3 regions of the Thermosediminibacter oceani DSM 16646 genome follow, and region 2 is predicted to be linked to each of the others. Evidence: riboswitches for the same ligand, from Rfam matches in the RefSeq annotation. Region 2 holds a riboswitch; each other region holds the start of a gene.

The links. Region 2 has a riboswitch for cyclic di-AMP ahead of TOCE_RS10660 (septal ring lytic transglycosylase RlpA family protein). Riboswitches for the same ligand answer to the same signal wherever they lie in the genome.
Region 1: another riboswitch for cyclic di-AMP. It lies ahead of asnB (asparagine synthase B); the one in region 2 lies ahead of TOCE_RS10660 (septal ring lytic transglycosylase RlpA family protein).
Region 3: another riboswitch for cyclic di-AMP. It lies ahead of TOCE_RS01200 (NAD/NADP-dependent octopine/nopaline dehydrogenase family protein); the one in region 2 lies ahead of TOCE_RS10660 (septal ring lytic transglycosylase RlpA family protein).

What each region holds. Positions count from the first base shown of each region.
Region 1 is NC_014377.1:600,209-610,252, forward strand. Features, by position in the region: gene TOCE_RS03005 (phosphopentomutase) at 1-900, shown strand, start outside; gene TOCE_RS03010 (purine-nucleoside phosphorylase) at 956-1,777, shown strand; gene TOCE_RS03015 (hypothetical protein) at 2,024-2,593, shown strand; gene TOCE_RS03025 (DUF1538 family protein) at 3,133-3,435, shown strand; gene istA (IS21 family transposase) at 3,586-5,100, shown strand; gene istB (IS21-like element helper ATPase IstB) at 5,094-5,825, shown strand; partial or broken gene TOCE_RS03040 (DUF1538 domain-containing protein) at 5,897-6,304, shown strand; gene TOCE_RS03045 (DUF1538 domain-containing protein) at 6,301-7,059, shown strand; gene TOCE_RS12395 (P-II family nitrogen regulator) at 7,025-7,396, shown strand; gene TOCE_RS12400 (P-II family nitrogen regulator) at 7,380-7,718, shown strand; cyclic di-AMP (ydaO/yuaA leader) riboswitch at 7,782-7,954, shown strand; gene asnB (asparagine synthase B) at 8,028-9,524, shown strand; gene TOCE_RS03065 (hypothetical protein) at 9,744-10,044, shown strand, end outside.
Region 2 is NC_014377.1:2,116,545-2,126,588, forward strand. Features, by position in the region: gene TOCE_RS10630 (NYN domain-containing protein) at 1-227, opposite strand, end outside; gene rlmB (23S rRNA (guanosine(2251)-2'-O)-methyltransferase RlmB) at 220-978, opposite strand; partial or broken gene thyX (FAD-dependent thymidylate synthase) at 1,072-1,347, shown strand; gene thyX (FAD-dependent thymidylate synthase) at 1,426-2,214, shown strand; gene TOCE_RS10645 (Mini-ribonuclease 3) at 2,183-2,593, opposite strand; gene cysS (cysteine--tRNA ligase) at 2,610-4,007, opposite strand; gene cysE (serine O-acetyltransferase) at 3,955-4,674, opposite strand; gene TOCE_RS10660 (septal ring lytic transglycosylase RlpA family protein) at 5,036-5,509, opposite strand; cyclic di-AMP (ydaO/yuaA leader) riboswitch at 5,512-5,642, opposite strand; gene ispF (2-C-methyl-D-erythritol 2,4-cyclodiphosphate synthase) at 5,700-6,173, opposite strand; gene ispD (2-C-methyl-D-erythritol 4-phosphate cytidylyltransferase) at 6,180-6,878, opposite strand; gene TOCE_RS10675 (PIN/TRAM domain-containing protein) at 6,894-7,976, opposite strand; gene TOCE_RS10680 (CarD family transcriptional regulator) at 8,117-8,593, opposite strand; gene TOCE_RS10685 (nucleoside triphosphate pyrophosphohydrolase family protein) at 8,819-9,214, shown strand; gene radA (DNA repair protein RadA) at 9,228-10,044, opposite strand, start outside.
Region 3 is NC_014377.1:217,796-227,839, reverse strand. Features, by position in the region: gene TOCE_RS01205 (cobalamin B12-binding domain-containing protein) at 1-1,197, opposite strand, end outside; gene TOCE_RS01200 (NAD/NADP-dependent octopine/nopaline dehydrogenase family protein) at 1,197-2,330, opposite strand; cyclic di-AMP (ydaO/yuaA leader) riboswitch at 2,423-2,594, opposite strand; partial or broken gene TOCE_RS11810 (IS1182 family transposase) at 3,013-4,474, shown strand; gene TOCE_RS01185 (Coenzyme F420 hydrogenase/dehydrogenase, beta subunit C-terminal domain) at 5,108-6,133, opposite strand; gene TOCE_RS01180 (PAS domain-containing protein) at 6,226-6,567, opposite strand; gene TOCE_RS01175 (ABC transporter permease) at 6,725-7,366, opposite strand; gene TOCE_RS01170 (betaine/proline/choline family ABC transporter ATP-binding protein) at 7,380-8,507, opposite strand; gene TOCE_RS01165 (glycine betaine ABC transporter substrate-binding protein) at 8,533-9,435, opposite strand; gene TOCE_RS01160 (ferritin family protein) at 9,699-9,974, opposite strand.

The sequences.
Region 1 (10,044 bases), 760 kb from region 2:
ATAATCCTGGAAAAGCCCTTTCCGGTTTACCCGGAAGGCTTTCCGCCTGAGGTAATAGAAGAATTCGAAAGGAAGATAGGGACAAAAACGCTGGGGAACCGGCCCGCTTCCGGCACCCGGATCATAGAAGAGCTCGGAGAAGAGCACATGAGGACCGGCTACCCTATAGTTTACACGTCGGCGGATTCGGTTTTCCAGATAGCCGCCCATGAGGAGGTCATACCGCTCGAACGGCTCTACGAGATGTGCATGATTGCCCGGGAAATACTGCAGGGCGACCATGCGGTGTCAAGGGTCATAGCAAGGCCCTTTGTCGGTACTCCCGGAAACTTCGTGAGAACTTACAACCGCAAGGATTTTTCCCTGAAACCGCCGCAGGAGACCCTGCTGGACAAGGTAAAAAAAGCCGGCATGGATGTATACGCCGTAGGGAAGATATGGGACATCTTTGCCGGGCAGGGAATAACCAGGGAATACCATACCGAAGGGAATATGGACGGGGTCGACAAGGTCCTCCTTGCCATGCAGCAGATGGAACGGGGGCTCATCATGGCAAACCTGGTGGATTACGACATGCTCTACGGCCACAGGAACGACCCGGCAGGGTACGCAAGGGCACTGGAGGATTTCGACGGCCGGGTGCCGGAGATTATGGCGGAACTTAAAAGTGACGATGTGCTTATTATAACCGCGGACCACGGGTGCGATCCCACCACCCCGAGTACCGATCATTCGCGGGAGTACGTGCCGGTGCTCGTCACGGGTAAAAAGGTGAGGAAGGGTACGAATCTTGGCGTGCTTTCCACGTTTTCGGATATAGGCCAGACGGTGGCGGACCTTCTGGGGTGCGAGGAACTCCCCAACGGGAAGAGCTTTAAGTCCAAAATAATGGAGGTTTAAAGGGGAAGATAAGGTCTCACCGGCTCCAATAGAAGCTTTCCGGGAGGTGTCGAACTTGAGTTATTACGATGAACTCAAAAAAGCCGTGGAATATATAAAATCCCGCCGGGTACCGGGGCCGGAAATCGGAATAATTCTGGGCAGCGGCCTGGGGGATTTTGCCGACGGGCTGGAGGACAGGATCGGGATACCCTATGCCGAAATTCCTGGATTTCCGGTGTCAACGGTAAAGGGGCACAGGGGAAATCTGGTCTTCGGCAGGGCTGGTGGCAGAAAAGTAGCGGTGATGCAGGGCAGGTTTCACCTTTACGAGGGGTATCCCATACAGAAGGTGGTCTTCGGCACCAGAGTACTGGGACTATTGGGCATAAAGGCGCTGATAGTGACCAATGCCGCAGGTGGAATTAACGAAAACTTCAGTCCGGGAGACCTTATGGTCATAAAGGACCATATCAATATGACTGGGGAAAACCCCGCAGCGGGGGAAGAAATCCCCGAGCTGGGGCCCAGGTTTTTCGATATGACCTTCGCTTACGACGCGGAACTTAGAAAAAAAGCAAAGCAGGTTTTCGAAGAGGCCGGACTGGAATATAAGGATGGGGTGTACGCCTTCCTGAAAGGCCCGTCCTACGAGACTCCGGCGGAGATAAGGATGCTGAAAACAATCGGGGCCGATGCGGTGGGCATGTCCACGGTTCCGGAGGTGATCGCCGCCAGGCAGATGGGAATAAAGGTACTCGGGATTTCCTGCATCACCAATATGGCGGCAGGAATTCTGGATAAACCTCTGTCCCACGCCGAAGTCCTGGAAGTATCCGAGAAAGTGAAGGAGAAATTCGTGAGGGTCCTCTGCAGTATTATCGAAAAGATTGATTAACTACTAGCCGTAAACACCCCTCTGTGAAGGGGTGTTACGCATTTTTAACTGAGCTTAATCCTGGCTGAGATATTAAAAAATTTTGTTCTTGAGGGAACCTTTTGGCAATCTAAAACGAATATATTAGAGAGAGGGGAATTCAAGTTCAGGAAGGGAGATCGGTTTTTATGGTAAATGTAGATGGGCTATGGGAATACCTGCGGGTTTTGAAGATTGGAAGGAGTTCGAAATGAGGGTGATTGCTTTATGATAAAGAAAAGGACGGTTTTATCTGGTATTGCAATAGTTGCATTTGTTATCTTATTCTTTTTTATTATTCATTTTCCCTTGAAGTCGAATATAGACAACGCCTTTGATATGACAATAGAAAGCGGCGTTAAATGGATAAAATTAGAGGAAAGTAAACGCTTTAAAGTTACGCCCAAAATTATGATAAAGCCGTCAGAAAAAGTTGAATCACCATATTTGATTTTCGATCTATATATAGAAAATAAGACCGATCAACCGATTTATAATATAGTAGTAACGGCATTTTTATCCGATAAAATAAGAAAATATTTGTCAACTCCTTTTAATATTTTTGGTAATGTAAAAGACAATCCAGTTAATTTGATTCCGGGCAAAATTCCCTATGCTTTATATGTCACGAAAATTACCAATATACCAAATTACAATGCGTTTACTGAAGAACAAAAAGAAGAGATGATGGAAATATTGAAAGAACCCATAAAAGTGAAAATTTCTTATGATAGCGGGGTGGAATATTTATTAATAGATTCTTCTGAAATAATTATTGAAAACTATGTGGATAAATAATTTAACTCAGTTTTTTAAAAATAAGAACCGGCTTGTCTTAAAGAAGGTTTCATAATAAGGGTTTAATATGCTATAATTTTATAGAGGACAGTAAAATCATATGTTTAGGGAGGTTTAAATGCCGTTAAAGGTTAGAAGGTATATAGCGGCGAGTTTATTCATAATATTTTTAATATTTCAATTAATACCTGCCGACTTTTCAGACCTGAATCCCCCGGATGCTCATCCTCATAAATACCTTTTTATTTTTTCCATCGACTCTGCGTACACGTCCGTTGCTCTTACCTTCGCAGATAACCGGAAAATAGATTGTCCTTTGGTGCCGGGGGAATTTCATATCGGTTTTACAGTTCAGATGGACTCTAAACTTTCGCAAACCAACCCTTTTCTTACCGCAGCCTTTTATGATTCTCGTAAATACATTCGAAAAATCATTCCTAACTATTTCCACGGGAGCAAATATAAAGAAACCACGGTATAACGGATCTTATAATCATTCATCGCAAACGTCATGATCGTCTATTAAGGGAGGGGTCCATTTGAACGTTAAAGAAACGGTAGTAGAAGTTATTAGCGCAGTCGTCCCGATTGCCGTATTGGTGACGATATTGCAGCTTACGGTAGCCAAACTTCCGACCGAGGTTTTTGTGAATTTCATCGGCGGTGCCGTTTTGGTCATGCTGGGGCTTATCCTTTTTCTGATCGGAGCTAAGGTGGGTTTTTTGCCCGTAGGAGAAATGATAGGTTCTTCGCTGGTCACGAAGGGCAAACTGTGGCTCATATTGTTTTTCGGGTTTTTAATAGGTTTTGCCGTGACCATTGCTGAGCTGTTTATTGCATAATTAAAATGGACAGAGTTGCAAAATAAAATCCCCACTTTTGCAACTCAAAAATCCCCAAATTTGCAAAGGTCATTGCAGGCACCCCTAAAAACCTTTACCCTTGTAGTTAGGGAAATCTTAACTGCAAGGGAGGATTGGAGGATGCTCACAATGACCCATATTGATAATATCAGAAAAGCGTTCTTTATGAAAGGGCAAAATATCAGCGAGATAGCCCGGGAATTCCAAAAAGACCGAAAAACTATACGCAAGTATATTTATCAAGAAGACTGGAACACCAGGGTTAAAGTTGAAGAAGTTAAACATACCTTCCCAAAACTCGACCCTTTCAAGGCGGATATAGATCAGTGGCTTGAAGAAGATAAAAAAGCTCGCAAAAAGCAGAGGCATACCGCCAAAAGGATTTATGACAGGCTCTGTGAAAAATACCAAGATAAGTTTAACTGTTCTTACCGCACCGTAGCAGGCTACGTAGCCATGAGAAAAAAAGAATTGTACCAGGACAACTCATGTCGTCTGCCGCTGGAACATATCCCGGGTGAAGCGCAGGTGGATTTCGGTGAGGCAGACTTTTACGAAAACGGGACGCTGCATCACGGATTTTATCTGAACCTGTCGTTTCCCTACAGTAACGTAGGATATACCCAGCTTTTCAAGGGAGAAAACCAGGAATGCCTGTTTCAGGGACTTAAGGACATATTTGAACACTTGGGGGGAGTACCCCGTAAGCTATGGTTTGATAACGCCAGCACTATCGTGAAACTCTCGAAAAATGGAGAGCGCAAACTAACCGACGCCTTCCTGAGGTTCAAGCAGCACTATGGTTTTGAAGCGGTATTCTGTAACCCTGCTTCCGGCCATGAAAAGGGTAATGTGGAAAACAAGGTGGGATACCACCGGCGCAACTTCCTTGTCCCGGTCCCCAGGTTTGAAAAGCTGGAGGATTTTAACCGCGAACTTTTACGATTGTGCGACCGGGACATGCACCGCGAACACTACCGGAAGGAGGCATCCATAGCCGAACTTTTTAATGAAGACCGTAAGGCTCTGCTTGAGCTGCCTACCGTTCCTTACGAGGTAGCCGGTTACATAACAGTCAAAACCAACGCCTACGCCAAATTCAGCTTGAACGGTGGAAAGCACCTATACTCTACCGCCCCCAAATACGCCAACAGCCGGGTGCTTGTAAAGATAACAGCCCATGAGGTCATACCGCTGGATGAGAGCCACCGGGAAATCGTGCGCCACCGGCGGCTTTACGGGGACAACAAGCAAGAAAGCATGGACTGGCTGCCATATCTTACCCAGCTTTCCCGCTGTCCGGGAGCCCTTAAGTATTCGGGAATATACAGCATGCTGCCGGACCCACTCCGGGAATACCTCGACGGCTTAAGCAAAAGTGAGCGCGGCAAAGCGCTCAAGGCTTTGGCTGTGCTTTGTACCAAAAGCAGTTTTGAACAGGCTGTGAACGCTGTAGCCGAGGCTCTCCTTTACGGAGTGCAGGATTTAGACAGCCTCGTAGCCATCCATAACAGGATAACGGGTATAACCCCGCAGTTGGAGCCGGTAAAGATTCCGGAAGGGGTTCCTGAACTCACTGCATTCCGCTTCAATGCAGAAGACTATGACAAAGCCTTTCTGAAAGGCGGTGCCAATTTATGCTGAAGGACGAAATCGCCGCCTGCTGTAAAGCATTAAAACTCAGCCGCAATCTAGTGGAAAACTGCGACAAGATCGAGGCTCAAAGCCATGAAGAATACCTGCTGAAGCTGCTAAGATTAGAACTGGAGCACAGAGACGCAAGCCGAAAGGACAGGCTTTTGAAAAATGCGGGCTTTTACACGATAAAGACCTTTGCCGGCTACATATTCGATGAAATCAAACTCCCGCAGGGGCTTACACCGCAGGACCTAAAAGATTGCAAATTTCTCGAAGAAAAGAAAAACCTGATCCTTTACGGCAACGTGGGAACCGGCAAAACCCATCTTGCCACCGCCATCGGTGTGGAGGCCTGTAAAAAAGGCTACAACGTAAAGTTTTTCCGCACTGCAGCGCTGGTAAACCGGCTGGTGGAAGCCCGGAAGGGAGGTGAACTTTCCGGGTTACTGAAACAGCTTTCCAAACCAGATCTTCTGATCTGCGACGAATGGGGCTATGTTCCTTTGGACCGCGAAGGAGCGCAGCTACTTTTTCAGGTGATTTCGGACTGCTATGAACGTCGCAGTGTAGTAATTACCACTAACCTGGAATTCAGCCGCTGGGCGAGCATTTTCTACGATGAGCAGATGACAGCAGCAATGATTGACCGGCTAATACACCACAGTTACCTATTGATCTTTGATGGTCAAAGCTACCGGATGAGGCAATCACTCATGAGGCAATTAAGTTAACATAAAAATTCCCCACCGGTGCCTGGGGAAAAACCTTTGCAAAAATGGGGAATTTCCTCTTGCAAAAAACAGCTGAGCCCGATGTTCAGGTATTGGCAGCACAGGTTGATGCGGTCTCGGACGGAGCCATAAATAAGTTCATCATCGTAACGGCGGTGGCGTGTGGAGTGGGCATTTTCGTCTCTTTAGCCCTGCTTCGCATATTCTTAAGAATCCCAATCAATTATTTGCTGGTTATCGGATACGCTTTAGTATTTTTGCTGGCGCTGGTTACTGCACCGGAATTCGTAGCCGTATCCTTCGATGCCGGAGGAGTAACCACAGGTCCCATGACGGTGCCGTTTATACTCGCCCTCGGGGTGGGTGTGGCTTCGGTCACCGGGAAAAGGACATCGTCCAGCGATAGCTTTGGATTGATCGCCTTGGCATCCATAGGGCCGATTTTGGCAGTTTTATTATTGGGGGTGTTTTACAAATGATAAGCGCACTGTTTGAAGGTTTTTCCGCTGTATTGAGGGATGTTGCCGTCGCATTGACCCCCCTCGTCGTCGTGTTTGTCTTTTTTCAAATTTTTTTGTTAAAACTGCCGAAACGGCATTTAATAAAAATAGTCAAAGGGATCATACTGACGTTTGCGGGGCTTGCTCTATTCCTGCAGGGAGTGCACGTTGGTTTCTTACCCGTAGGCGAATTGATGGGTATGACTATAGGCTCGTTAGATTATAACTGGATTTTAATCCCTATTGGGTTTCTGATGGGATTCGCAGTTATTATGGCCGAGCCTGCAGTACAGGTTCTAGCCATAGAAGTTGAAAAAGCTTCCAGCGGGCATATTAATAAAAAAATAATGATTTATACCTTATGTATTGGCGTAGCATTTTCCGTTGCGCTGTCGATGATTAGAGTCCTTACAGGAATTTCACTCTGGTATTTTATCGTACCGGGATATATAATAGCATTGTTGATGACAAAATATGTCTCTTCCGAGTTTGTAGCTATCGCCTTTGATGCGGGAGGCGCGGCAACGGGGCCGATGACGGTCACGTTTATATTGTCGATGACCGTTGGAGTGGCAAAGCAGCTCGAAGGCAGAAATCCTCTGATGGATGGGTTCGGAATGGTTTCCCTTGTGGCTTTGACACCGATACTTTCAATTCTTATCCTTGGGGTTTTATACAGCAGGAAGGAGAAGCTCGGTGATGAAAGGCGGACTTACAGTGGACGAGAGTTTTAAACTCATCGTAACAATTGTAAATAAGGGTAAAGCAAGCAAGGTGGTTGGAGCCAGCAAAAGGGCTGGAGCTGAAGGTGGGACGATCCTTTTTGGAAGGGGGACCGCCAAAAGGTCTTTTCTTGATTTTCTGGGGATAAATTTTGCGCCGGAAAAGGAAATCATACTTACCCTTGTCAAAGAGGATAAGGTGAAAGATGTCCTGCAAGCGATTACGGATGAGGTAAAGCTGAATAAGCCTGGAAACGGGATAGGCTTTGTTATAAATATTAAAGAACTCCTAGGGGTTATTCATTTGTTGAAAAATGCAGGAGGGAATTTAAATGATAGAGGATTGTAATATTAAATTTGACCTAATTGTAACGATTGTAAATAAAGGCTTTGCGGAAGAAGTGGTTGAAGCCGCAAAAAAGGCCGGAGCCGAGGGCGGTACAATCATAGACGGGCGTGGAACGGGAATACATGAAAATGCAAAGCTGTTCGGCATACCGATCGAGCCGGAAAAAGAAATAGTTTTAACCTTGATTGACAGGACAAAAACGGAAAAGGTTTTGGAAGCTATTTCAAACGCTGCAGAGCTTGACAAGCCGGGCAAGGGTATAGCATTTGTTCTGGAAGTCGAAAAAACAGTAGGAATATACCATCTGATAAATAAAGGTTAGAACGTTATTTGACATTAGATTCTTTTGCTGTTATAATATAAGGCAAATTAAATAAAGTTGCTATAATCTAAATCGCTGAGTTCTTTCTATGGCCTAGCCATAGAAAGAAGCGGGGGACCCAACTTTATGGGGTGAATCTCCTTCTTAAGAGGGGCAAAACCCGTATTAAGAAGGGGTAGGGTTACCTCTTCAACCCGAACCCGTCAGCTAACCTCGTAAGCGTACCGAGAGGAGATTTATAGCTTAAATACTATTGCTAAAAAGCTATGAGTCTTCATAGCTTTTTATTTTTCTTCCGGAGGTGGTGTCATGTACAGGATAGCCGGGTGTCTGGGTGGTTGCGATACCGAAAAAGTGGACAATATGCTGGAAGGAATGTTAAAAGAGGGTTCTAATCAAAAAAAGTTATATACATCGAATAATGTTACTTTGGGCTGCAATAAATCAGCAATGAAAGATTTAGGCGACTTTAATCAACCCTTGTTCAACGAAGATCATACTATAGCCTTAGTTTTTGACGGAGAAATATATAATTACGATGAACTGAAAGCGTGGCTTTTGAGCAGAGGCCATGAATTTAAAACGGATTACGACGGTGAAGTATTGATCCATCTTTATGAAGAATTGGGCTCCGATATGGTGTCCAAACTTGATGGTGTATTTGCTTTTGCGATATCGGGTCCGGAGGGTTTTTTTGCAGCCAGAGATGTGTTGGGAGCTAGGCCCTTGTATTACAGTGAAGACAAGAGTGGAAAAATGTATTTTGCTTCTGAAATAAAAGCCTTATTGAATATAGCTGAAAATATAAGGGAATTTCCGAATGGTTATTATTATACCGATAAAGAGGGCTTTTTTCAGTATGATAGGATTTGTGCCGCAGAAGTAAAAGAATCGAATTTAGAAAAACTGGTGGATGATTTAGACAGGAGATTAAATGAAGCCGTGAAGAAAAGGCTGATGTCGGACAAACCCGTAGGTGTGTTTCTAAGCGGCGGCCTTGATTCCAGCCTTATCGCTGCAATTACAAGACAATACGTCAAAGGAGAGCTTCACTCTTTTGCGGTGGGCGTAAAAGGTTCCGATGATCTATATTATTCGCAAATGGTTTCCGATTTCTTGGGTACAACTCACCATGTTGAAGAATATAGTAAAGAAGATGTCATAGATATTTTGCCGGACGTGATCTACCATTTAGAGTCCTTTGATCCCGCCCTGGTAAGGGGCTCGGTGGCGACGTATTTTGCCGCCCGCCTTGCCAGCCGGTACGTGCAGGTAGTTTTAATCGGCGAGGGCGCCGATGAACTTTTTGGCGGATACGAATATCTAAAGGCGCCTTCAGTTACTAATTTAACGGAGGAACTCCTTACTTTGATAAACAGCCTGCATAATACGGGGTTTCAAAGAGTAGAACGCATCACCGCAGCCCACTCGATTAAAGCAAGGGCGCCGTTCCTCGACAGGGAAGTTATAAATTACGCTTTTTCTCTAGATGAAAAGTATAAGATATATGGAGAAGAAAAGATTGAAAAGTGGATTGTGCGCAAAGTTGCTGAAAGGTACCTGCCTAAAGAGATAGCATGGAGAAAGAAGGCCAAATTTGCACACGGAACGGGAACCAGCGGAATATTATCCGAATGGGTAAAAAACGATGAAGTCGTGAAAGAGGCGATAGATACTGATTTAGCCAAAATACCCAGCCGGGAAGAAAGGGTTTACTTCAGCATCTTTAAAAAGCATTTCCCTAATTTGAAAAACTTGGAGTTAATAGGAAGGACAAGAAGTATAGTTCCTAAAGAAATAGTCTAGGTAAATGGAGTGGGAGCAGGCATGCTCCCACTTAGTGTTTGTTGGAGTATATCATAAACAGAGGTCCGATTCTTGGGTAAATTACATAGCTATATTTATAGATACCGCAGACCTTTAATCATGTTATAATAATTAAGGAAATTTAAACAATAAAGCCATTACGGCCTTTATCATTAGCTAAATTTTCTTTTAGCGCTTTAAAAAAAAGGGTGATTCGCCTTGGAACGTTTTGCGGAGAGATTTTTACCTTTTTTAGCTCTCCTATATTTAGCAATCCTACTCTTGGTTCTAATTATCGGAAGGTCGTATTTTAATGTGTTAGTAACTCCGGAACATGAATATGAGAGATTCTCCTTTCTGCTGAACCTTGAGTATAAAGATTTTCTCTTAATGGCTGGCGGAATCCTGGCAGTAATTACTATCTTATTAGGTTTTTTTATCTCAGAATTTAATGTCCTTTGTGGTGTTGTAATGCTCGTGGTTTTGTTTATGATTAATTTTCTGGTTCTTTACTTTTTGC
Region 2 (10,044 bases):
TCCACGCCGTTTACGCGGTAGATGATGCGCCTACCTCCTTCTACCTGGTGGGCGTCGAATACTATGATGACATTTATCCCCGTCTGAGCCGCATAATCGGCCATAATGTCTATCAGTTTTTCCCTGGCGGCCTCCAGGTTCAGGCTCTTTGCCTCAACGAGCTCAGGCCAGGCATTTATGACATTATAGCCGTCTACAAATAAATATTCCTCATATTTTTCAGTCATGCCTTCCTTCCCTTTGCCTCAAAATTTCGTATCCGAGGACAGCAGCGGCTACTGCGGCATTCAGTGAAGGCACATGACCCCGCATGGGAAGCTTAACCAAAAGGTCGCACTTTTCTCTGACCAGCCTGCCCAGCCCTTTGTCTTCTCCCCCGATGACCAGAGCTACTGGTCCGGTCAGGTCCACCCGGTGGTAGGGTTCACCGTCCATGTCAGCCCCCACCACCCACAACCCCTTTTCTTTGAGGCATTCCAGGGTTGAGGCGATATTGGTGACCCTTGCCACATTTACGTACCCGGCAGCCCCTTCCGACACCTTTACCACGGCCGGCGTTACTCCGCAGGCCCTTCTCTTCGGGATGATCACGCCGTGGACCCCCAGGCAGTCGGCTGTGCGCAGGATGCTGCCCAGATTCTGGGGGTCGGTGATCTCGTTTAGCACGAAGACGAAAGGAGCTTCCCGGCGCCGTTCCGCCGTTTCAAGGATGTCGTCCACCGAGACGTATTCCTTCGGGGAAGACAGGGCGATAACACCCTGAGGGTTTCGGGTCCGGGCCATGTGCTCGAAACTCTTCGGGTCAAGCTCGACCACCGGTATACCGGAGCTTCTTGCAAGCTCCCTTATCTTCTGCATAACCCCGTGCCTTTCCCCTTTTTTTATATAGATTTTATTTAAAGGCATGCTGGCCGAAAGGGCTTCCAGCACGGCATTTCTGCCCTCTATTCTGGCCTCATTTTTATCTTCCAGAATCACTATCCCTCCCCGGAATTTGATGATATAATTGAGTTAAAAGGCTTGTACCAATGATATTTAAATTTGCCTTAAAAGTCAAGGAGGCGAGTAATCATGAGGGTAAAAGTTTTAACCCATACTCCCGAACCGGAAAAAACCGTAGCCGCCGCGGCCCGCTTATGCTATTCCAACGCAGGGGCCTGCGAGATCATGGAAAACCTGACCGAGGAAAAGATATCTTCTTTTATACAGAAATTGATGGACATGGGACACATGTCCCCCACCGAACACGTAACCTTCACCTTCGCCATCGAGGGTGTCAGCCGCACGCTGCTAGCCCAGCTCACCCGCCACCGGATAGCGTCTTACTCGGTCCAGAGCCTGAGGTATAACAATCCCTTTAAGGAAGAACTCAAAAAAGAAGATGAAACAGAAGCGGCAAAGCTCAAATCGGAAAACGAAACCTACCTGAAGGGCTTTCTTTACGCCGGCGGGGAAAAAGCTCTTTATAAGAGCTTTATAGAGGAATCCGGCGTTTTACCGGCCCTTCCCGAAGAAATCCCCGAAGAAAACCTCTCCCACTACGTCAGAGGCATTTTCGACGCGGCGGGAGAAATATCCAACGGCAGCTTTACGATATCCTTTCCCGGAACGTTTTCCTCGATTCTAGCCCGCACCCCCTTTAAATTTACGGCCGAGGGCGAAAGGCTCCTGCTTTCGGGAAAGGATGCGGTGGACTTCTGCCTCCACATCTACGGTGGAGTTGATTTTGCCGGTTCTCTCTTTTTGCGCGAAAAGTTGGTGGAACTTTGCACAAGGTCGGCGGACTTTTTCAGCGGCATAAAAAAGCAGGCGGAAGATTACATCGCCTATCGCTATTACTGTGTGCTCCCCCAAGCCGTCGCGAACAATCCGGAGGCCCTTTTGGTCTACATAGACGCCCTGGAAACCTGCAAGAAGAGCTACCTCGCGATGGTGAAAATGGGGATCGACAGGGAGGATGCCCGATACGTGCTGCCGATGGGAACCCGTACAAATCTCGTGGTGACCATGAACGTCAGGAGCCTGTATAATTTCTTCAACCTTCGCTGCTGCGAGAGGGCCCAGACGGAGATAAGGGAACTTGCGCGGATGATGCTGGCCGAGGTAAAGAAAATAGCCCCGAACCTCTTCAAAAAGGCCGGGGCTCCCTGCGAAGCCACGGGGTATTGCCCGGAGGGAGAACTCAGCTGCGGCCGGTATCCCGTCCGGAATTGACCAGCTCGAAGGACGCCATCAGTATCCTGTTCAGCCTGTCGTTTTGCCCGGTGAGGTAAAGGTAGCCCAGGAGCGCCTCGAACCCGGTGCTGTAATGGTAATCCATAATGTCGGCGTTCTTGGGGACCGTATTCACTTTGGCATTGCGAGCCTTACGGACCACATCCTTTTCTTCAGGGGTAAGATACTCTTCCAGTTTTTTGAGGGCTTCGGCCTGAGCCGAAGCCCTCACGTATTTGACCGCCTCGTGGTGCAGATCCCTCACCTTTTTACCGTTCCCCACCAGCATGGTCCTAATAAAAAGGTTGAAAACCGCATCGCCCACAAAAGCCAGTGCCAGCGAAGAAAGTGCTGACACATCTAATTTTTTGCCTTCCATCAGTGTATCACTCCAATCATACCCGCTTCCAGCGCACGCCGGCGGGGGTATCTTCCAGGATAATGCCCCTGGCCCTCAGCTCATCCCTTATTTTATCGGCCAAGGCGTAGTTTTTCGCCTTTCTGGCCTCCTCCCTTTCCTTTATCTTTTGCTCGATCTCCTCGTCCAGGAGCACCGGCTCGAATTTCGAGAAGAACCCCAGCACTCCGCCCAGTTCCAAAACCATCTCCTTGGTCTTCTTCACCGCTTCCCGTGAAGAATTTTCGTTCAGGCTGACGTTGAATTCCCTGATCATGTCGAAGAGCACCGCTATTGCTCCCGCGGTGTTGAAGTCGTCGTCCATAGCATCTTTGAATTTATTTTTGTTTTCAAGCTGTCTCCTTAAATACTCCTCCTCTTCGCCGTTCAACGGCCGTTCGGGGGCTGCGTTTTCCAGGTGCTCCATGGCGTAAAGGGCGTTATAAAGGCGCTCCAGGGCGCTCTTTGATTGATCCAAGAGCTCCCGGCTGAAATTTATGGGGCTTCTGTAGTGGGAGGAAAGCATCAGAAACCTCAGCACTTCCGGATTGTATTCCTTCAGTATATCCCTGACCGTGAAAAAATTTCCTAAAGACTTGGACATCTTCTCGTTGTTTATATTAAGGTAACCGACGTGCATAAAGAACCTGGCAAAGGGTTTGCCGGTGAAGGCTTCGCTCTGGGCCACCTCGTTTTCGTGGTGGGGGAATATGAGGTCCGGTCCACCGCCGTGGATGTCAATAGTTTCTCCCAGGTGTTTCATGGCCATTGCCGAGCACTCGATGTGCCACCCGGGCCTTCCCTCGCCCCATGGGCTGGGCCAGGAAGGCTCCCCCGGCTTTTTGGCTTTCCAGAGGGCGAAATCTATCGGGTCCTTCTTTTTCTCTCCGGGCTCCACCCTGGCTCCGGCCTCCAGTTCCTCCAGGTTCTGCCCGGAAAGCTTGCCGTAACCCGGGAATTTCCTGGCGGCGAAGTAAACGTCCCCTCCCACCTCGTAAGCGTAACCCTTTTCGATAAGAACCTTTATGAATTCGATGATATCCTCGATGTGCTCGGTGGCCCTGGGGTGCACGTCGGCCCTTTTTATGTTGAGAGCGTCAGCGTCTTTGAAGTATTCTTTGATAAACCTGTCCCCCAGCTCTTTGACCGTAACGCCTTCTTCGTTGGCTCTCTTTATCATCTTGTCGTCTATATCGGTGAAGTTCTGCACGAACTTCACCTCATAACCCTTATACTTTAAATAATTCCTTATAACATCAAAAGTTATGAACACCCGGGCGTTCCCCACGTGAAAAAAGTCGTAAACCGTGGGGCCGCAGGTGTAAATGGTCACTTTGTTGCCGTTAAGCGGTATGAACTCCTCTTTCCTTCTCGTCAGGGTGTTGTAGATCCTCATCCTTCACCCTCCTCTCAAGCCAGTCGATCTTTTTCTCCAGTTCTTCCAGCTTTCTCTGCAAGCTTCTCATCATGTCGGCCACCGGGTCCGGCAGCAGGTGATGGTCCAGGTCGACTTTCGTAAAGTCTTCTCTTGCAAAATCGATTTTCTTCCTTACGACGGCCTTCCCGGGCACACCCACCACGGTGCAATTGGGCGGTACATCCTTTAAAACTACCGCACCGGCGCCGATCTTGCAGTTGTCGCCGATCTTTATCGGGCCCAGGACTTTGGCCCCGGCACCTACGACTATATTATTACCAAGGGTTGGGTGTCTTTTGCCCTTCTCCTTGCCGGTGCCTCCCAGGGTAACTCCCTGGTAAAGGGTGACGTTGTCGCCTATTTCCGTGGTCTCGCCGATGACGACACCCATACCGTGGTCTATGAAAAACCCCTTTCCTATTTTAGCACCGGGGTGAATCTCGATGCCCGTTAAAAACCTTGCCACCTGGGATATGATCCTGGCTATAAGGAAAAGCTTTCTGTTATAAAAGAAATGAGCTATGCGGTGCATCAGGATGGCGTGAAACCCGGGATAGCACAGTATTACCTCCAGTACGCTCTTCACTGCCGGATCCCGCTCGAACACCACTTTTATGTCATCCCTGATAGTCTTTAAAAACGACATTGCTTTTGCCTCCTTTCATTCTTGGTGCTTGTTTAGGTGTAAATAAAAAGGCCCTTCACCTCTGCAGAGGCGAAAGGCCCGCGGTCCCACTCTGATTTTTAGCTCTTTTAGATAACGGCCTAAGCCGCAGGCCTCTACTTTATTTCAAGGCCTGAACTCCGGGGTGCAATTTCGGTCCCGCCTTTCCTTAAAACCGCTCTCAGCCGCCGGCGGTTTCTCTCTGTAAGGGATTTCGGGCCTACGATCCCCATCACAGTTTTTTCGTATTGATTTTTATATTTATGATAATAGAATTTCCGACTAAAGTCAAGGGAATTCCAATTCCCCTTTCACGTTAAAACCCCACCTTAAATGGTGGGGTTTACTCAATTTCTATCATCACGGGCACGACGCCGCTTTCTATCATTCCGAGCATTTCCGCAGCTTTTTTGGAAAGGTCAATGTGGCGGCCTTTTACGTAAGGGCCTCGGTCATTTATAACTACCGCTACGCTTTTGCCGTTTTCCAGATTGGTAACTTTTACCCTGGTTCCAAAAGGCAGGTACCTGTGAGCCGCTGTTAGCGATTCCTGGTTGAACACCTGGCCGCTGGCCGTCCTTTTGCCGTGAAAACCCGGCCCGTACCAGGAAGCCTTGCCCGTAAACACCTTTTTGCGCGACGGCAGCTTACTTACCTGCCTTTCGACCGCACTCTTTTCCCGCACGGCCGAATAGCATACAGGCCTTGACTTAACGTTAACGACAGGCATGGCCGCCGTCTCGCTCCCCTTTACAGGCCCCACAGTAAAAACCATTAGCAGGGCTGCGATTATAGCCGCGGCAAATTTCCCGGCCAATTTACCCCTCCTTTCTCCGCCTCCGGGGTTAGCTGACGGGTTAGGGCCGAAAGGTAGCCCCTCCCTTTCGGGATTCACCCCAAAAACTGGTTCCCCCGTATTCGCTTTTCGCGAAATTCGGCGTACTGTAGATTTATAGGCAAAATAAAAAAGTGAGGTTTTCAATCCTCACTTTTATTTATTCCCATTTCTACAATTTTTTAATCAAGCATATAGCCTGGGCTGAAATACCTTCCCCCCTACCCTCAAAGCCCATACCTTCCGTTGTGGTCGCCTTCACGCTCACCTTTTCTTTCGCTATATTCAGCGCCTCCGCTATGTTCTGCCGCATCTTTTCTATGAAGGGCGAAAGCTTTGGCTTTTCGGCGCATATTACCGAGTCTATGTTCACCACCCCGAAGCCCTCCCGCTTCAGCAGCTCTCCCACCTTTTTAAGGAGCAGGATGCTGCTTATGTCTTTGTATTTGGGATCGGTGTCGGGGAAGTGGGTGCCGATGTCTCCGAGAGCAGCGGCCCCCAGCAGCGCATCGTTAATAGCGTGAACCAGCACGTCCGCATCGGAATGGCCCAGCAGGCCTTTTTCAAAGGGGATTACCACACCGCCCAGCACGAGCCTTCTTCCCTCCACCAGGCGGTGGGCGTCGTAACCTATTCCTACACGCATCCTTCATCACCTCTTGAAATCGCCGTAGCCCATGTTCATGAAGGCTTCGGCCACAATCATGTCCTCCGGGGTAGTTATTTTTATGTTTTCGTAAGCGCCTTCGATCATCCTGACCGGATACCCCAGCCGTTCCACCAGAACCGTATCATCGGTGCCGTAAAACCCGCTTTTTCTTGCTTCTTCGTGGGCTCTCAGAATCAGATTGTATTCAAAAGTCTGGGGGGTCTGGATGGCCCAGAGGGTGCTCCTCGCGGGAGTATTTATTATGAGCCCCTTGTCCACAACCTTTATGGTGTCCTTTACCGGCACCCCTACGCCGACGGCCCTGTATTTTACAGCAGCTTCGATACTGTTTTTTATCATCGTTTTCGTCACGAAAGGCCGCACACCATCGTGTATAACAACAATATCGGTTTGAGGAGAGCAGCTCCTCAAACCGTTGTAAACGGAGTCCTGTCGTTCCCGTCCTCCCTCTACAAGTTTGACTTTTTTAAAACAATAAGGGATAAGTACCTCCTGTTCGGCCAAAAAAATATCGGAAGGACCTACCACCAGGATTATTTCCCCAATTTCCTCCAGGCTCTCAAAAGTACTGAGGGTATAGTAGAGAATGGGGCGGCCTTTCAGCATCAGAAACTGCTTGCTCAAGGTAGAGTTCATGCGCCTGCCCCTGCCGCCGGCTGCAATCACCGCCGCAATTTTCATCAAAGTCACCCCGTACTACATCGATTTCGGCTTGGCGAAGATCATCCTGCCAGCAGCGGTCTGCAGCACACTGGTAACCATGACCCCTATGGTTTCGCCTATGTGCTTTTTACCTCCATCGACGACTATCATTGTGCCGTCGTCGAGATAAGCGACCCCCTGGCCCGATTCCTTTCCGTCTTTAATGACCTGCACCACCATCTCTTCTCCCGGGAGTACTACGGGTTTTACCGCGTTTGCCAGCTCGTTTATGTTTAAGACGGGAACATTATGGAGTTCGGCAACCTTGTTCAGGTTGAAATCGTTGGTTATTATTTTACCGTCGAGTATCTGAGCGAGTTTGACTAATTTGCTGTCCACCTCGGATATGTCCTCAAAATCTCCTTCGTAAATCTTTACGTCTATTTTCATTTCCTTCTGCATCCTGTTCAGTATATCGAGCCCTCTGCGCCCGCGGTTCCTCTTGAGCACATCGGAAGAGTCGGCTATATGTCTGAGTTCCTCCAGCACGAAACCAGGTACTACGATGGGTCCTTCCAGAAAACCGGTCTTGCATATATCGGCTATGCGGCCGTCGATTATGACGCTGGTATCCAGTATCTTGGGCTTTAGCCGGTTAGGCGCAGCCGCCGCGGGTTGCTTTTTCTGTACGGTAGGTATGGGTATGAGGGCCGAGAGCTCCTCCCGTTTCTTTATTGCTACACTGGCTCCGAGGTAGCCCAGCACAACGTTGGCCACCACGAGAAGGTAAGGCCCAATCCACGGGATGCTGAGCAGCGCCCTTGAAAACAGGTTGGCGATTATAAGTCCCATAAGTAGGCCCAGAAACCCGTATAGTATATCCCGCATCGGAGTTTTCTGCAGCTTGCTTTCCAACCATTCCCTGGTCTTTGTTCCCCATAATATGAATCTCGGACTTAATAAATAGAATATTATTGCGAAAACCAAAGCACCTATGACCTTTCCGGCAATAACGGTGGGTTCGCTTATAATAGCAAGTTTCAGAAAATCGTTCAGGCGAAACAACAGCACCGTCATTTCATACCCTAAAGCCAGGCCTAAGAGGGTAAGAGTAGCACGTATGATTCTGTGTATCACTGTGTTATCACCTCCTATATAAAGTATTGCCGATTTTTAGCCCAGTTTTTCCTTACATCACATTATATAATATATTTATTCTTAAATCCATATTAGGATAGAAAAACCTACCATAAATTGGAGGTATAAAAAGAACGCCCTTATCCTAACGCATTTTCTATCATTTCATGGGCGCTCTTCTCGTCGATATTTTTGGAAAGTGCAATTTCGCTTACGAGGATCTGCTTGGCGTTCTCAAACATCCTTCTCTCTCCGGCGGAAAGGCCCTTTTCCTTCTCTCTCAGGCCCAAGTTTCTCACTACTTCGGCTACCTGGAATATGTTACCGCTCTTTATCTTTTCCATATTGGCCCTGTATCTATGGTTCCAGTTAGCGGGCATCTTGCTCTTTTCGCCGCGAAGGATTTTCAAAACCTGGTCTATCTCTTCATCGCTCACAATCTGACGGACGCCTATCTCCTTGACGCTGTTTATGGGGATCATTACCCTCATGTTTCCGAAAGGCATTCTCATCACGTAGTATTTCTGTTTTTCTCCCAGGATTTCCTTCTCTTCAATCGCCTCTATTATCCCGGCGCCGTGCATGGGATAGACCACTTTGTCTCCTATATTGAACATCCCGCAGGCCTCCTAAGCTTTTTACTGATATTAAATTAACATAAAATACCTCTATTGTCAAGTTAAATTTTTATTATACTATAAATGCCGGAATAATGTCAACGGATTTTTTAACTGCGTTGCAAAGGAGGCTTCACATTATTCTCTATATTCTTACTTAAGTTTGACAAATTCACGAATTCCTGGATATAATAAGACTTGTAAGAATAAATAGGGGGAATAGCAATGAAGGACCTGATCTGCGATGAATTTCAGGCCACAGTCTCCCAGTGCCTTGTGAGGCACAAAAGCATAATAGATGTTCTTACAAAGCTCCAGGAAACCGTAAGCCGCATTAACCGAGCCATCGCTAAGTCCGTTACACTCTGCGGCTGCGTCGAAGTCAACGCCAAAAAACAGCAAATCCCCAGCGACATCAGCCTTCAGGAGCTCAGCGCATACATGAATACCCACCTAAAGGGCAACCTGTGCCCCAACTGCAGGGAAGTGCTGGAACAGGAACTGGGAAATCACCTCTTCTACCTGGCAGCCCTCTGTAATCTTCTGGATCTTAATCTCTACGACGTGTTCGTTGAAGAAAACGAAAAGCTCTCCACCCTTGGTATTTACAGCTTATCCTGACATTTTCAACGGATCAATCAAAAGCGGCTTCTATAGCGTCTTTCAGTTCCTTTACCCCCGAAATGTCGATGCCTACCGTATTTTTTAAATCCCTCATGTTGTCATAGGGGATTATCGCTTCTTTAAAGCCTAGCTTTGCGGCTTCGTTCACCCTCTTTTCAATGTAGCCTACGGACCTTACCTCGCCCGCAAGACCCACTTCCCCTATGATCACCACATCCCTTACCGGTTTGTTCTTAAAACTCGATACTATTGCGGTGATAACCGCAAGATCCACGGCCGGTTCGGTGAGTTTTATCCCGCCGGCCGCATTGATATAAACGTCTTCATGGGCGAGATTAAGCCCTAATTTTTTTTCCAAAACGGCGATCAGAAGGGCGGCCCTGTTGTAATCTATACCTGAAGTCTGCCGGCGGGGAAGGTTGAATCCGGTGGGGCAGGTAAGCGCCTGGACTTCTACCAGCAGGGGCCTTGTACCTTCCATGGTGCACACCACCGCAGAACCCGGAGAATTTCCGAGCCTGCCCGAAAGCAGGAATTTAGACGGACTGTCAACTTCCGCCAGCCCGGAAGTCTGCATCTCGAAAATGCCTATCTCGTTAGTTGACCCGAATCTGTTCTTCACCGCCCTCAGCACGCGGTAAGACTGGTATCTCTCGCCTTCAAAATACAGCACGCAGTCGACCATGTGCTCCAAAGTCCTGGGGCCCGCGAGACTCCCCTCTTTGGTGACGTGTCCCACTATGAATACGGCGGTGCCCGTTTCCTTGGAAAGTTTGAGAAGCCGAAGGGTGGCTTCCCTTACCTGGCTGATGCTGCCCGGAGCTGAC
Region 3 (10,044 bases), 380 kb from region 2:
AGCAAGATACGCCGACGACGCCAGCTGCCCCTTCGCCTGGGCCAGGTCACCCGGGAAGCTGGCAAGGCCGGCCCTTGCCTGGCGGTAAACCCTAAAGTTTTCATCCTGCAGCGATTCTATCAGCTCGATCTTGGCCAGCATCTTTGCCAGGTCCATCCGCGGAGAAAGGGACGGCGGCACGTTAAACATGTACTGGGCAATGTAGTGCTTTACACCCATCTTCTTGGCATTGTAAGCCGCCAGGAAGGCGGTCGCGACGCCTACGGTATCGTGGGCGTCCCTGAGGCTCCAGTGGTGGGATTCGTTAACTTCCACCGGAATTCCCCTTTCTCCGTGCCACTTCATCACCTGCTGGTTTTCCCTTATGGAATCCCTAAGTAACCTCGGCCCCCGCTTATCCAGCACGTTGTACCAGCACAGCGGCACGGCACACCAGGCATTTTTAATTGTCTCATTTAATAGTTCCGCAAACTCTATCAAATGGCTGGTACCGCTGTAGCAGCGAAGCAGCGGGTAATTTCCGCGGCGGGAAGCCCGGTAAAGGGCCAGGAAGTCCTCCCTAGAACGGACCGGCACACCCCCGGCTCCATCGAGCCTCCGGTCCATTTTGTCCTGCTCGAAGAAGTACTCCTGGGCGTTCTGATCCGGTGCAATGGAAATCACGTCAAGTACCTTTGCCTCCGCGACCTTTTCGATGGCCTCTATCGTAGCCTCAAGAGAAGGTAGGCCCAGGTGGTGTCTCAGGATGGGGTAAGGGTACTTGGATTCGATGCGCGATATCAGGTCTTCGGGGTAAGTCTCCTCGGTGGAACGCCTATAGCCTTTAAGGAATCCGATAACCTCGTCTATATCCTCCAGGCCGTTGAAAATCTTCGTAAAAATGCCACTTTCTTCCGCAACCTTCGCTGTGGGTTCAGTGCCTCCGAAAATCCACTTAATCCCCGAGTCAAGACCATGGGCTTTAATTTTTTCCTTCAGTTCCTTCAGCACTTCCCTCAGCGGCTCCGGAGTAAGCCGGTAACCTACACCCACGTAATCGGGCATTCTTTCCTTAACCGCAGCGATCAATTCGTCTATGGAAACGGCCGCACCCAAAAACTCGACCTCATATCCTTCCCGTTCGGCCAGTGAGAGAAAGTTCATAACACCCGCTACGTGCACGCAGCTGCCGATGGTCGCCCCAAGAATCCTTTTCATCACGCCACCACCTCCTCTTCGGTACGTTTAATCTCGAGGTAACCGTTTTGGGCAAATTCGTGGATTTCCGCCGGGCTCAAGCCCGCCAGCCCGAGCTTGTCGACGGTCCTGCCCTGTTCCCAGAAATTCACTCCGGTCATCATATTGGCAAGGCGGATTATCGTATCTATTGCCGGGGTCTCGATGCCCAGATTTTTGGCCAGTGATGAAATGGGAACGAGACTAAAAGGCACGTCTTCGTAAATGTACCGGGTCTTAAGATCCTTCGGCGCCGTGAGGCCCTTGTACGCCGGATTGTTCTGTATGGCTTCGTATATGGAGTTCCCGCGGGCGCCGTAGGAATCCTCCAACCACTGCATCGCCGATATCGCCTTTACGCCCAGGGCTCTTGCTACTTTCATTCTTTCGGCATCGAGCTTTTCCAGCATCTGACCTATACTCGGGGTTATTCCCTCCAGGTAATATTCAAATGTCTGGCCCCTTTCTATATGGCCGCTGTTTAAGAGCGTAGGAGCAGGGTGGAATATCGCACCGAAATTGTTGAGGCTGGTTTCCATAACGTCTCTGGCGGGTTTGAACTGCGGATAGGCTGCGGATAAAAGACGTATCACCATCCACGTCTTCTTCGCCGGAATAGCGGACAGCTTGACTTCGTTCTTCACGCTGAATATCTTGGCACTGCTGGGCCCCGTAGCCCTGCAGGCGTATATGAAAGTCTGCGCCTCGGCAACTATCACATTTTTCGTGCACCCGGACTTTCGCAGGGTCTCGTAAACTTCCAGCGCTCCGCAGGTACGGCCGGGGTTCAACACGATGATCTGATCGTCCTTAATGTAAGGCGCCATCTGCTCCGCCAGCTCCCTATGGGCAGTGGCGGGAGTGGTGACCATTATGATATCCGAACCATCTATCGCTTCTCTTATGTCGGTGGTGACCACGGAAAGCCTGCCCTCGCCTTCCACGGCGCCGGTCAAATGTATTTTTGGGTCTTTTATCAATTCCCTTATCTTTTCTTCGGACCTGTTGTAAAGGTTAACCGTAAAGCCCATCAACCCCAAATACCCTGCCATGGCAAGGCCGCCGTTACCCGCCCCTATTACAGTATAACGCACCTCTTCCGGCCTCTTAATCATCGATATTCCCCCTTTCTTCCGGTTTTAAGGCAAAATTAAAAGCTATGGAGGACCATAGCTTTAATCGGGCTAATACTACCCTCATGCTACAAACCTCCTCTTTCCACGCTTACGAGGTTAGCTGACGGGTTCGGGTTGAAGAGGTAACCCTACTCCTCATAATAGGGTCTCATTCCCTATTATGAAGGAGATTCACCCCAAGTGTTGGGTCCCCCGCTTCTTTCTATGGGGTAGGCCATAGAAAGAACTCAGCGTTCAAGATTATAGCATTCTTTTTTATTGTAAGGAAAATTATATCAAAATTAGATTTCTGTGTCAACCGGGTTACTCAAAATATTTTTAGCAATATATTTTATTTTATGATAATGTCATTTTATGACTATTTTTCCCTTTTATGGCAATGAGTTCTAGGCCATTCAAAAAGAGAACCAGCCTTCCATTCCACCCCGGGCAACTATAAACGTTTTCAATAGTAATATAACAGTTGTGCGGGTGGAATACAACGGAAAATATATGAAACCGTACCATTTGTTAGCCTTTACAGAAAAGAGGATGCAAAAGCATCCTCTTCAGACTGTCGACAAAGTAACTGTCGACAGTCTTTTTTTGCAAAAGCTAGTACAAAAATCATCAGCTTTTTAGTAAAATTAAAGAAGATACAAAAATATTGTGGGGCGATGAAATGTTAACGAAGAAAAATCGAGAAATAATAGAGCAGGTAGAATTAGTAAGCATCGATAGCTTAGTACCTCAAGACCATCTCCTTAGGGCAGTAGAAGAAAGCATCGACTTTAATTTCATTTATGATGAAGTAAAAGACCTATATAGCGAAAATACAGGAAGACCTAGTATTGACCCGGTAGTGTTAATTAAGCTACTCATGCTCCAAGCATTGTATGGAATCCGCTCCATGCGCCAAACCATCAGAGAAGTAGAAGTCAATGTAGCTTACCGTTGGTTTTTAGGCTATGGATTACAAGAAAAAATACCTCACTTTTCAACTTTTGGAAAAAACTATGAACGGCGGTTTAAGGAAAGTGATCTATTTGAAAAGATATTCGAGCGGGTGTTGATGGAAGCAATAGAATGCGGGTTTGTTAAAACAGATGCAGTATTTATCGATGCTACTCACATAAAAGCCAGTGCCAATAAGAATAAATATATCGAGAAAGTCGCTAAGCAACGGACTCAAAAATATAAGGAAGAACTTTTAAAAGAAATCAACGCCGAACGGGAAGCAAACGGTAAAAAGCCCTTTGAAGAAGAAGATGATGATGACGATAACAACAAAGGAGAAAATAGCTCTAAAAAAGTCAGGGTAAGCACCACAGATCCTGAAAGTGGGATGTTTCAAAAAGGGGAAAAAGAGCGCTGCTTTGCCTACACAGCTTCTGTAGCCTGTGACCGGAACAACTTTTGTCCTTGGTGTCAAAATAGCACCTGGAAATGTTCATGACAGCCAGGTATTCTCCGATTTATTTCAAGAAGTAAACGATAAATTTTCTAAAATAGAGGCGGTAGTGGTTGATGCAGGCTACAAAACCCCCGGGATATGCAGAGAAATCATTGAGGCAGGAGCGCTTCCCGTTATGCCCTACAAGAGGCCGATGACCAAAGATGGCTACTTTAAAAAACGCGAATACGTCTATGACGAATATTATGATTGTTACATATGCCCCAACAACCAAATATTAGAATACAGCACCACCAACCGGGCGGGATACCGGGAATATAGGAGCAACCCCCAAATATGCTGTAAATGTCCCATGCGCCTACAGTGCACCAAAAGTAAAAATTACACAAAAATCATAACTCGGCATATATGGGAGCATTACATAGAAATAGCGGAAGATATAAGACACACCCAATGGGGTAAAGAACTATACAAAATGCGCGGCCAGACCATCGAGCGGGTATTTGCCGATGCGAAGGAAAAGCATGGCATGCGCTATACAAATCTACGAGGCTTGAGGAAAGTTGGACATTACCTCACGCTTCTTTTCGCATGCATGAATTTAAAAAAGCTGGCTTTATGGAAGAAAAGACGGGGAACGTTTCCGCCAACAGTCCCCGCTTTACATTCGTTTTTCTTAAAAATTTTCTTCGCCTTCAACAAAAAGCCGCTTTTAGGTTATGCATCCTAAAAGCGGCTTTGTCTACAAGCTGAAGAGGATGCAAAAGCATCCTCTTTTCTGTCCAAAACCTACCATAAGTTTCCCTTTAATTTTTATATTCTACTGTTAAATTTGTTCAATACATCTTGTTTCAATGTCTTGAATTGCCCATCTTTTTGTTCCAGTTCTTTTTCCTTTGTATCGAGATTGTCTATATTGAATTTACCTTGATTTAGAGAAACGATAGAATAAACACCCGGCGAGTCGGTTGCCTTAAGAAATAGCAAATACCTCTTGCCTTTCTCCATTAAAGTTACGCCTTCGCGAATTAATTAGTGTCATTGTTATATCATTTACTCTTCTTTTTTGCAAGAGGTATTTCCCACTTTTTATTATATTTGATAATATAAACCAGTATCTTTCTATACAAGCAGTTCAAGGTCATTCAAAAAGAAAACCAGCCTTCCATTCTACCCTGGGCAACTATTAATATATTCATTAGCAGTATAATAGGTGTGCGAGTAGAAAAGCTATGCTGAATAAATGGGAAGGGGCCCGCCATGCGGGAGGATCCCGTGCATTCGTACATCTATATAAAAAAACTGCCACATTAGTGGAAAAAGCTCCATGATGTGGCAGCAAACACGGTAGCTTCCGTAGCTTTCAATTTTCTTTTATTTTACTGACGTTAAATTGAATATACTTCTTCACCAATGCATCAAAAGAAATAAGATCTAATTCTTTAAAAAAGTTTTCTCGATTAGGATGTTGTTTAACAGATTTTACAGCTGACAAATTATATCTTACAGCTTCATTTAAATCGACCATATTATATAATAACTTATCTTTTATTTGTTCAAATATCAATTCGCCACGATGACTATTAATAAAAACAAGAGAAGTTCCTTTGTCATCATCCATTTCGGGCAACAAATTTTGTACTCCCCAAAAATCTGCAAGAGTAATATCACTTTGCCTATGTAAAGTTTTAAAATTACATGCATGACACGAAGGGCGTAAACAAATTTTCTTCAAAAATGCTTGCATAAAAAAATCTTTATCGAAAGATTCTATATGCTTCATGCCATTATCAAACGATAAAAACATAGAGAATCGTTTCCAACCTTGTTTTTTATTTCTGAAAGAAACTCTTCTCACTGGTGCACCAATATTATTTTCATGATAAGAAATATATTTTTTCCATACTTTAGTGGACGGTACTCCAAAGCAAATAAAATCTACGCATAATAAGTTATCATAAAGCTTTCTTAAATAACTTTTTAATCCAGCAATTTGGCATGGTGTCCCTGTAAACAAGACTTGCCTTCTTTGTTTTAAAAATTTCTCCGCCTGTTTGTACATATCTCCAATTTTACTCTGGACATATTTAGAACCATGAAAATTGCTCAGAGATTCCCGCGATTCCGCATAACTATGTACTACTGTAAAATCTTCATCGAAACCTGCCCCAAAAACAACACCACCAGAATTAATCACCTGTTCTGCAATCAACGTAAATGTACCGCCGGAAGAACTGTCCATGCGGATCTTTTCATCCTTATTAATACAAGCATATGCCTTTGGTTCATTATTTACCGGTGTATTATTCAAAACCGGACAGACTTTTTCACACAAGCCGCAATTAATACATTTGTCATGATTGACAAACCCCTCTTTTACTTTAGGCATTTCTTTTGTTTTAGAAACAGCTTTTTCAGAGATCCGAGTTAAGCCGGACTTTTCATCCGGAGTAACGTCTAGCCCCTCGCTTAAGGCTGCATTTACTTTCTTATATAATGCGGAATTTCAAAGGGAATCTCGATGGAAAATTCAATGAATCCTTCATAATTGTTATTTTCATCGTACCATGGCGTTTGATAGATTAATTTTTTTACGCCATTTTTTTCGATCGTATAGCAGTTTTTGGTTTGGGTTTCAAGCATATTTTTTAATTTACTCCTGGCCGGCTCGGGGTGGCAATCCAGAACGTTCTTGCCGATGAGATCAGCGCCGCCGCTTTTTTCGAACGTCTTGCAGGCCTTCTCATTCATGTAGAGTATTTTCCCCTCTGCATCACATACGGTGATTGCCACAGGGAGCTTTTGGACCCACTTTTGTTCCATATTTAACCACGCTCCTATATGCGATTTCTCTATTTGATGAAGTATTATTATATTCTTTATTTACTTTGATAAATCCTCCAGCGCTTTTCGTTTTTGTTTCGGTTACGCACCACAAAAAATAAGCTGACTGGGATTTCCAGCCAGCTTTTATTTTATCTTACTTTTGTTTTTTCAAGCCTTTCGGGGTTACTTTATCTTCTACCTTCCGCAGTATAAGATCGAATAAAATCGCCAAAATTGCTGCGGGGATGGCGCCGGCCAAAATTAAATTTCTATCGGCTACCCGTAGACCGCGGTCAATAAGGTCGCCTAATCCGCCGGCACCGATAAATGTCGCCAGCGCAGCAACTCCAATCGTTAAGACGGTCGCCGTCCGAACCCCCGCCATAATGACCGGCAAGGAAAGCGGAAGCTCCACCATCCATAAAATTTGACGCGATGTCATTCCCATTCCTTTTCCCACATCGATAAGCGCAGGATCTACCCCGAGTATTCCTGTATAGGTATTGCGCAAAATAGGAAGCAAAGCGTACAGCGTTAACGCAATAATCGCAGGCAGTTTCCCGATTCCGAAAATCGGAAGCATAAACCCTAACAAGGCGAGGCTCGGAATCGTTTGGATAATCGCCGCAATTCCAATAATCGGCTCTGCCAGCTTTTTATACCTCGTCAGTGCAATTCCCAACGGAACCGCGACTGCGATCGCAATGGCCATAGCGATTCCTGAAAGGAAGACATGTTCTTGAAAGGCAATCAAAATATCTTGCTTCCGTTCGATAAATGTATTGAGTAAGTCCATTGATATCTGCTCCTTACTGTTTTTTACGAAATTCCCATTCCGCCAGCCCGCGCATCATGCTGGATCGAGTGATAATCCCGACGAGCCGGTTACCGTCCAATACGGGAATTGCGCTCACGTCTTTGTTTCGAAAAATCTCCGCAACATTGGTCACATCGGCATCTATCGTTAGTGTCGGCACATCTCTATCAGCAATATCGGCAACTAATAGATTTTCATTTTGATAGTGTTCCTCTAATTCTTTTAATGTCACAACACCGAGAAAGGACTTATTTTTATCGGTGACCACCAGGCTATCCACTTTTTTTTCTTTCATTAGACGAAACGCTTCGGCCAGCCCGCGTTTTGGTGACGTCGTTACAACGGATGTATACATTAAATCTTTTGCCTTTGGCACGATGGTGTGATCTTGGACGAGTCGATTTTCACCAATAAAATCACGGACGAACGAATTAGCGGGGTGGCGCAAAATTTTATCGGGCGTATCGAATTGGACGATTTCCCCGTCTTTCATAATTGCGATACGGTTTGCGATTTTAATAGCCTCATCCATGTCATGTGTCACAAACACAATGGTTTTGTGGATTTCTTCCTGCAGTTTGACGATATCATCCTGCAATTGTTCACGGCTAATCGGGTCGAGAGCGCTGAACGGTTCATCCATTAAAATAATATCCGGTTCCGCCGCGAGGGCGCGGATGACACCGACCCGCTGCTGCTGGCCGCCGCTTAGTTCAGCCGGATAGCGGTGTTTAAATGTTGCAGGGTCCAATCCGACTAGGTCAAGCAACTCATCGACCCTTTTTTCGTAAGCGGATGGTTTCCATTTTTTCAACTTCGGAACGAGCGCGATATTTTCCGCAATCGTCATATGCGGAAACAAGCCGATTTGTTGGACGACGTACCCGATATTGCGCCGCAGTTCTACGGGGTCTATTTTAGAAATATCTTGTCCGTCAATATACACCGTACCTGACGTAGGTTCTGTGAGTCGGTTAATCATCCGCAACGTTGTCGTTTTTCCGCATCCGCTCGGGCCGATTAAGGTGACCAGTTCTCCTTTTTTAATTTCTAAATTAATATTTTTCAGTGCGACAAAACCATCGTCATATTCTTTATACACATTTTCAAAGCAAATCATATTGGCTTCACCTTCTTATAAACGATTAATCGATCAACCCCTCCGATTTAAGGAAGTCAATGGCGACTTGTTTTGGGCTTTTTCCTTCGATGTTGACCTGCGCGTTAAGTTCCATCATTTTTTCATCCGTTAAAATTCCTTCCAGCTTATTCAACGCTTCTTCCAATCCGGGATTTGCATCCAATACTTCTTGGCGGACAATCGGTACCGCATAGTACGGCGGGAAAAAGTTTTTGTCATCTTTCAATACGGTCAATCCAAACTGTTTAATGCGCGCATCTGTGGTAAAGGCGGTAATGACATCAATATCACCTTTTTGGGCCGCTTCGTATTGCAAATCGGGGTCGATGTTCATCGCCCTCTTAAAGTTAAAACCATACGTGTCTACCAGCGCATCGTACCCGTCACTTCGTTCGAAGAATTCTGCATCGGCTCCAAAAACGAGTTTGTTGGAATGCTTCACTAAATCGGAGCACGTTTTAACATTGAGCTGATCTGCTAGTTCTTTCCGCAAGGCAAGGGCATATGTGTTGTTAAATCCAAGCGGTTTTAGCCAGGCAATATTATACTTTTCTTTATATCCTTTTTTCGTTGCTTCATATATTTCATCCGGCGTCTGCGACGGATTGTATTTATTTTTCAAGATGTTTAAGTAACCTGTGCCAGTATATTCCACGTATAAATCAACATCCCCTCTTACCAAGGCTTGGTGGAGTATAAACGTGCTTCCCAAACCTTCCTTCACCTGAACATCCAAATCCATCTTTGCTTTCAAATATTCCGCAAGTAAATGCGTCAAAATGACTTGTTCGGTAAATTTTTTACCCGCGACAACAATTTTCCCTTTCTCTGCTCTGCCTCCCAAGCTGCAAGCAGTTAGGGAGAAAATCAATAAAACCGAAATAAATAGCAGAACGCATTTTCGCAATGGAATCCCTCCTTTACATGGTAGTGATGAAAATTCTTTCGTCAAAGCTGCTATAGATATACTATTTGAGGCGGATCTTAGCAAAATAACCTGGATCATTACAGTAATAGTCTTCCCAATATTGTTGCGTTGATTAGACTAGTTTACATAAAATAGTTTACATAAGTATAAGGAAATATCCTTGGTCTGTCAAGTTTTTAGGTTTTTGAGGCCATTTAAAAAACCCCGCAGTATTTTAAAACTGCGGGGTTTGGTAAGGACTATTAATATTTCCCTGGATGATGCATAAAAGCTCTTCTCAACTCCTCAGCCTGTCTTTTATCACATTGTGCTAGCATTTTCATCAGCTCGGCTACATGATGTTTTTCATCATCAGCAATTTCCTGGAAAAGCTGCCGGGCCGGTTCGTAACAGGTCATCCTCGCATACCGTTCATACTGGTTTATGGCCTGAAGTTCGCCTATTATGCCTTCCCGTAGCATTTCAGGTAATGTCATTTGACAATTTTCCTCATAATGCATGACTTTTTCTTCGGACAAAGCTGTTCCCCCCTTTTTATGATCAATATACAATATATGAAAACAAAAGACCTTTTGTCAGCGAAAAACA